DNA from 2 places in the Pseudomonas sp. FW305-7 genome. Region 2 is predicted to be linked to the other one. Evidence: riboswitches for the same ligand, from Rfam matches in the RefSeq annotation. Region 2 holds a riboswitch; the other holds the start of a gene.
What was found. Region 2 has a riboswitch for cobalamin ahead of cobW (cobalamin biosynthesis protein CobW). Riboswitches for the same ligand answer to the same signal wherever they lie in the genome.
Positions count from the first base shown of each region.

Region 1: linked by a shared signal. The riboswitch ahead of cobO (cob(I)yrinic acid a,c-diamide adenosyltransferase) and the one ahead of cobW (cobalamin biosynthesis protein CobW) in region 2 are both predicted to bind cobalamin.

Region 1 is NZ_JBYSZA010000025.1:27,176-30,585, forward strand. Features, by position in the region: gene bluB (5,6-dimethylbenzimidazole synthase) at 1-106, opposite strand, end outside; gene AC3WMT_RS24035 (cobyrinic acid a,c-diamide synthase CobB) at 103-1,566, opposite strand; gene cobO (cob(I)yrinic acid a,c-diamide adenosyltransferase) at 1,563-2,174, opposite strand; cobalamin riboswitch at 2,255-2,479, opposite strand; gene AC3WMT_RS24045 (hypothetical protein) at 2,642-3,226, shown strand; gene AC3WMT_RS24050 (PQQ-dependent sugar dehydrogenase) at 3,293-3,410, shown strand, end outside.
Region 2 is NZ_JBYSZA010000001.1:547,886-551,295, forward strand. Features, by position in the region: gene cobN (cobaltochelatase subunit CobN) at 1-487, opposite strand, end outside; gene cobW (cobalamin biosynthesis protein CobW) at 491-1,564, opposite strand; cobalamin riboswitch at 1,662-1,873, opposite strand; cobalamin riboswitch at 3,186-3,408, shown strand.

The DNA.
Region 1 (3,410 bases), on a different contig from region 2:
GTTCGGGCGCGACCGTGCCACCGGTGAAGTGACGCATGTCGCGGCGTTCAGCGATGGCTCGATAAACCGCTGCGCGCTCGGCTTCGGAGAATGCGTTGTCGGTCATGGCCCCATCGCTGGCAAGCCAGCTCCCACAGGGGATTGGGTTTCTTCAGACATTGAATCGGCCACCACAGAAGCTGGACTACCAGTCCCTAATGGCGATCGCATTTCTTCAGGCTTTACACCGCCCACTGTGGGAGCTGGCTTGCCAGCGATGGCGGCCTTGAGATCTGGCGCAAACAGCGCGGCAATCGCCGTCGGATTCGACGGGAAATAAAAGTGCACGTAAGAAGCCGTCATCCGCCCTTCCCGATAAACCGCCTCGGCCCCACGCCCGCCATTCGGGCTCAGGCCCCGGGCAATCGGCGTCAGCTCGGTGGTGGTCAGGGAATGATGATAGGTGTGACCGCGCAGCGAACCCTCCGGCAGATCCACCGCTTGCAGGGCCAAAGCCGCGAGACGCTTTTGCATCACCGCATCGCCCGCCAGCAAACCGACCAGTTCAGCGCGAGTGCCTTCAACGTCAGTCAAGGAATCGAGCAGATACAGCATGCCGCCGCACTCGGCGAGTAACGGTTTGCCAGCCGCGTGATGCGCACGGATCGCGTCGAGCATCGCGGTGTTCTGCGACAGCGCAACATGATGCAATTCCGGATAACCACCGGGCAGATACAGGCTGTCCGCCTCGGGTAATTGCGTATCGCGGATCGGCGAGAAGAAGCTCAATTCGGCACCCATTGCGCGCAACAGGTCGAGGCTCGCGCCATAGGTGAAGGCAAAGGCTTCATCGCGAGCAACGGCAATGCGCACGCCTTCGAGCAATGGCTCGGCGGCGATCACGTCAGGCGCGGCGAACTCCACGGCCGGTGGCAGCGCTACCTCGCAACTGCTGGCAAGCGCTGCGGCGGCCGCATCGAGGCGCACGTCGAGATCATTCAGTTCGCTGGCCTGCACGAGGCCGAGATGGCGGCTCGGCAGTTCGATGCCGGTTTCGCGAGACAACGCGCCGTACCAGCGCAAACCTTCGGTGAGGCTGCCTTCGAGCAATTGCGCATGGCGCAGGGTGCCGACGCGGTTGGCCAGCACGCCGGCAAACGGCAAGTCCGGCTGATAGCGCGCCAATCCAAGCGCCAACGCACCAAAGGTCTGCGCCATCGCCGTGCCGTCGATCACACCGAGGACCGGCACACCAAAATGCCGCGCCAGATCAGCGCTCGACGGCGTGCCGTCAAACAATCCCATCACGCCTTCGATCAGAATCAGATCGGCTTCAGCAGCGGCTTCCCATAACAGGCGACGGCTTTCCTGCTCGCCGACCATCCACATGTCCAATTGATAAACCGGCGCACCGCTGGCGCGCTCGAGAATCATCGGGTCGAGAAAATCCGGGCCGCATTTGAACACGCGGACCTTGCGCCCCTGATTGCGATGCAGACGGGCGAGTGCTGCGGTGACGGTGGTCTTGCCCTGACCGGAGGCCGGCGCGGCGATGAGGACCGCCGGGCAGTGACGTGGTTGATTCAAAGTTCGACGCCTTTCTGCGCTTTGATACCGGCCTGGAAGGCGTGTTTGAGCATGCCCATTTCGGTGACCGTGTCGCCCATCTCGATCATTTCCGGCTTGGCGCCGCGACCGGTGACGATCACATGCTGCATCGGCGGACGCGCCTGCAAATCGCTGAGTACCTGATCAAGATCGAGGTAGCCGTGTTTGAGGGCGATGTTCAATTCATCCAGCACCACCAGACCGATCGACGGATCGCGCAGCAGTTCGCGGGAAACCGCCCACGCCGCTTCGGCTGCGGCGATGTCGCGCTGACGATCCTGGGTTTCCCAGGTAAAGCCCTCGCCCATGACGTGGAAACGCACTTGCTCCGGGAAGCGGCGGAAGAACAACTCTTCGCCCGTGCTGTTGCGGCCCTTGATGAACTGCACCACGCCGCACTGCATGCCGTGGCCCATGGCGCGGGCGAGCATGCCGAACGCCGAGCTGCTTTTGCCTTTGCCATTACCGGTGAGCACCAGCACCAGGCCGCACTCGTCAGGCGAGTTGGCGATGCGTTCGTCGATTACGGCTTTTTTGCGCTGCATACGCGCCAGATGGCGTTCGTCACGCTCGGGGGAATCAGTCATGGGGAGCTCTCCGTTGAGGCTGGATAACGGCGGGCAGGCACAAGAATAGACGGCAAAAAGCCTGGCATCGCCCACCGTGATGCCGCTGGATGGATCAGGCCGGTCTCCGGGCTCATGAGCGGCGTTCGCCTGACTGCGCGCCTTCCCGCTTTGAGCAGTGGCATTCGACGCAGTTTTCACTCATTTACCGTTGCGGGGGCAGCGCCGGGATCGTGGTCGCTCTTCGCTCGAAGACAACCCTCACCGGCTTCCCTGTTTCACTCTGTCGACGCAGGTCACAGAGCACCTGAAACAAGCCGCGAAGGTTAGAGGGTTGGGGGTGGAGCGTCAATTAAAGAGGGGGCCGTCGGGCGAATAACTGCCGTCGATCAATTAACTGGCGTCAATCTTGTGCCACGCTCAGACAAGTGATATCAAAGAGCCATGCTTTTCTCGAAAAAGCCATCACAACAATAAGGATGATTACGATGCAAGGCATGATCATCAGCAACCCGCGCCTGGAATTCCTGCGCCCGGTGCTTGAACGCTGGTTTGACTGTATCGACCGCTACAATGCCGTGCGCGGCGACAGCGACACGCCCTACTGGCATGACGAGAAAGCCAATCTCGGCCTGCTCTCGGCGGCGGCATGGATGGCCGAGCTGGTGACGCTGGAACATACGGCCACCCGCAAGCAAAACGAAGACGGTGAGCGCAATGCCCGTGCCGACCTGTTTCTCGCCGGCAGCGAGGACCGCGCATACATCCAGGCCACGCAACGCTGGCCGCGGGTCAACAACCTCAACCTGACCCAAGCCCTGCAGGAGATCACCAGCGACGCCAAACGCATCAGCTTTGCCAGCGACCTCAAACTCGGCTGCCTGTTTGTCGCCCCACAAAAAGCCCAGCACAGCGCCAGCCCCGAAGAACTGCAAGACATGGTCGACGACCTGCAAAAGGAACACACCTGCGCCGTCGCCTGGTATTTCCCTTACGCCTATCGCAAGCTGCGCAACGAAGCCGGCAACTATCACCCGGGCATTGCCGTGCTGTTCAAAGAGGCCCGCAGTTGAGCAGTTGAACCATCGGGCTTGCGCGCTCCTCTATGATTAGGAATGCATTCATAGGGAAGATCAGTAATGCGCAAGTCCCAGCTCGTTTTCGTCATCGCCCTCGCCGGAGGGCTCACCGCCTGCGGTGAATCCTCCAGCCTGCAAGTTTCCGACGGCACCGGCCCTTCACCGAAGCTGCCCGAAC
Region 2 (3,410 bases):
GGCCGAGCCAGCGGTTGCCCAGACAACGGAAGAAATCCAGCGCATTGCCCATGCCGCCCTGACGCAAGAATTGCCAGAGACGATCACGATCCTCGGCGCCGACGGTGCTCAAGTCGCTGAGTTCCGGATCGGGGCGATCATCACCCGGCACCAGAATCACCTGTACACCACGCTCGGACAGTTCGATCAAACGCTCGACGCCGTAGCGCCAATAGGCAATGCCGCCGTGCAGCGAAATCAGAATGACCTTGGCGTGACGCAGCACTTCATCGACGTACAAATCGACCGAAGCATGATTTTGCACCTGCATCGGGTTGGCCAGACGCAGGCTCGGATAATCCTCGGGCAACTGCTGCACGGCTTCGGCGAGCAGCGCCAGACTGGAGTCGCCGCTGCACAGGATCACCAGCTCGGCGGGGGTTTGTCCAAGGTCGGCAATGTTGTCATCCGACACGAAACCGCCGGGCTGGGTCCTGAGCAGGTGCATGGTTTAAACGCTGAGCGCGGCGCGCAGTTGCGCTTCGAGTTGCGCCGCGTCGAGCTCCTGACCGATCAACACCAGGCGCGTAACGCGCGATTCATCGGCGCCCCACTGACGGTCGAAGTGCTTGTCGAAACGCGTGCCCACACCTTGAATCAGCAGGCGCATCGGCTTGTTCGGGATCGCCGCAAAGCCCTTCACGCGCAAAATGCCATGCTTGACCACCAGTTGCGTCAGCGCGTCGAGCAGCAGGCTCTCGTCGGCTTGCGGCAGTTCGATGGAGATCGAATCGAAGGCGTCGTGATCGTGGTCATCGTGTTCGTCATCGCCTTCACCGTGGTGGTGATCGTGATGGCTGTGGCGGCTGTCGATGTGTTCTTCAGAACCGGCACCGAGGCCGATCAGCACGTCCAGCGGCAGGCGACCGTTGCTGGCTTCGATGATTTTCACCGCTGGCGGCAACTCTTCGGCGACTTCAGCGCGGACGCGAGCGAGATCTTCCGGGCTGGTCTGGTCGGCCTTGTTGAGGATTACGAGGTCGGCGCTGGCCAGTTGGTCGGCGAACAGCTCGTGCAACGGCGATTCGTGATCCAGGTTCGGATCGAGTTTGCGCTGGGCATCGACCTGATCCGGGAACGCGGCGAATGTGCCGGCTGCCACGGCCGGGCTGTCGACCACGGTGATCACCGCATCCACGGTGCAGGCGCTGCGGATTTCCGGCCACTGGAAGGCTTGAACCAATGGCTTCGGCAGGGCCAGGCCGGAAGTTTCGATGAGGATGTGATCGAGGTCGCCACGACGGGCAACCAGTTCGCGCATCACCGGGAAGAATTCTTCCTGAACGGTGCAGCACAGGCAGCCGTTTGCCAGTTCGTAAACGCGGCCGGTGGCTTCTTCTTCGGTGCAGCCGATGGTGCATTGCTTGAGGATTTCACCGTCGATGCCCAACTCGCCGAACTCGTTGACGATCACCGCGATACGGCGGCCCTGAGCGTTGTCGAGCATGTGCCGCAGCAGTGTGGTTTTGCCCGAGCCGAGGAAGCCGGTGACGATGGTGACGGGGAGTTTGGCCAGTGTTTTCATCGGATGCCCTTTGGCAAGGTGGCGGGCAAACGGGACGAGATCCGCGGCGCAGGCGCGCGCGGAAGAATTCGCCACCGGATCACCCCGCCCGGTTGTAGTGAGAATCTTTGACGAGGCAGGTCTCCTGGCTGACGGTGTTCAGGCCTTGGGCCTGGTATTCGCTGCGCCTTCCCGCTGGCTCATGGGTTGAGCTGGCAGTGGCGTGGCAGTGAATTTCACCGTTCACAGTTGCGGGGGCAGCCGCGGCTTGGACCGCGTTCCCTTCTTAGCTCCGGTTTGTGCCGGAGAACCTCGAAAGCGCAAGGCTACGCATGGTGTGGTGGCGGGTCAATGGGGTTGGGTTTTAGGTTTGGGGGCATATCCGTTGCTGCGGTGATGGCTGCTTAGGGTTCCGCGCTTACGGCGGGTCACTTTTTGCAGACTACGAAAAATTTAGGTTTGGGGGCATATCCGTTGCTGCGGGTGTTGCTGATTAGGGTTCCGCCCTTACGGCGGGTCACTTTTTCCAGACGCCGAAAAAGTAACCAAAAAGGCTGCTCCCTGACGTACGGCACTTCGCTGTGGCTCAGTGTTCCCTCGCTACGGTGTCCATCCGGGGGCATCGCCTCCGGTTTGCTTCGCTGCACCTCCTCTCGATGTGTTTGGCTTCGCCAAACGGCGCTGCGCGCCTACCCCGGATGAACACCTCCGCTCGGCCTGCCGATGGGCCTGAAGATCAAGAGCAGGATCAAAAGCCAGATCAAAAGCCAGATCAAAAGCCAAATCAAGAGCCCCTCACCGTTGCCCTCTCCCGGAGGGAGAGGGGATTGGCCGAGGTGTTTGAGAGAGCTACGCCGACATGAAATACCGAGTCGAACTCAGATTCTGAAAGGCTCAAAAATCAGCTCCCTCTCCTTGGACCATAGCCCTCTCCCGGAGGGAGAGAGGACTGACCGAGGTGTTTGAGAGAGCTACGCCGACATGAAATACCGAGTCGAACTCAGATTCTGAAAGATTCACAAATCGGCTCCCTCTCCTTGGGGAGAGGGCTGGGGTGAGGGGCAAACCCAACACAAAACCAAAGCCAACCGCACGCTTCTCACCCCTCAACACAATGAGCGTTAGCTCAAGTACCGCCCTTGATCTTCACCAGCCATCACAATGAGCGTTAGCTCAAGTACCGCCCTTGATCTTCACCAGCCATCACAATGAGCGTTAGCTCGAGTACCGCTCTTGATCTTCACCAATCAACACAATGAGCGTTAGCTCAAGTACCGCTCTTGATCTTCACCACTCAACACAATGAGCGTTAGCTCGAGTACCGCTCTTGATCTCAAGCGCCCGTCGGAAGGCTGAGCGGAGGGATTGATCCGGGGTGGGAGCGCAGCGACCGTTTGGCGCAGCCAAACACATCGAGAGGAGGTGCAGCGCAGCAAACCGGAGGCGATGCCCCCCGGATCGATCCCGCAGCGAAGGAACCCGAGCCACAGCGAGGGCCGTACGTCAGGGTAAAGCCTTTTTGGTTACTTTTTCGGCGTCTGGAAAAAGTGACCCGCCGTAAGGGCGGAACCATAGGAAGCCGTTACCGCAGCACCAGATCCACCCCCGCAAAAAATTGACTAAAAACCCACCCCCATGCTCTCCTACACAACTTGTTACGGGTGCCCTTCACAGGGTGAAACGGGAAACCGGTGAATCATGTGCTTTACTCTTAAGCCATGTCAGTCCGGTGCTGCCCCCGCAACGGTAAGCGAGCGAAGCGTCAAAACCACTGTGCCCGCAAGGCATGGGAAGGTGACGCTTGCAGGTCGGCTTGACGCCAACCCCTCGTGAGCCCGGAGACCGGCCCATAACACACAGCCGCGCA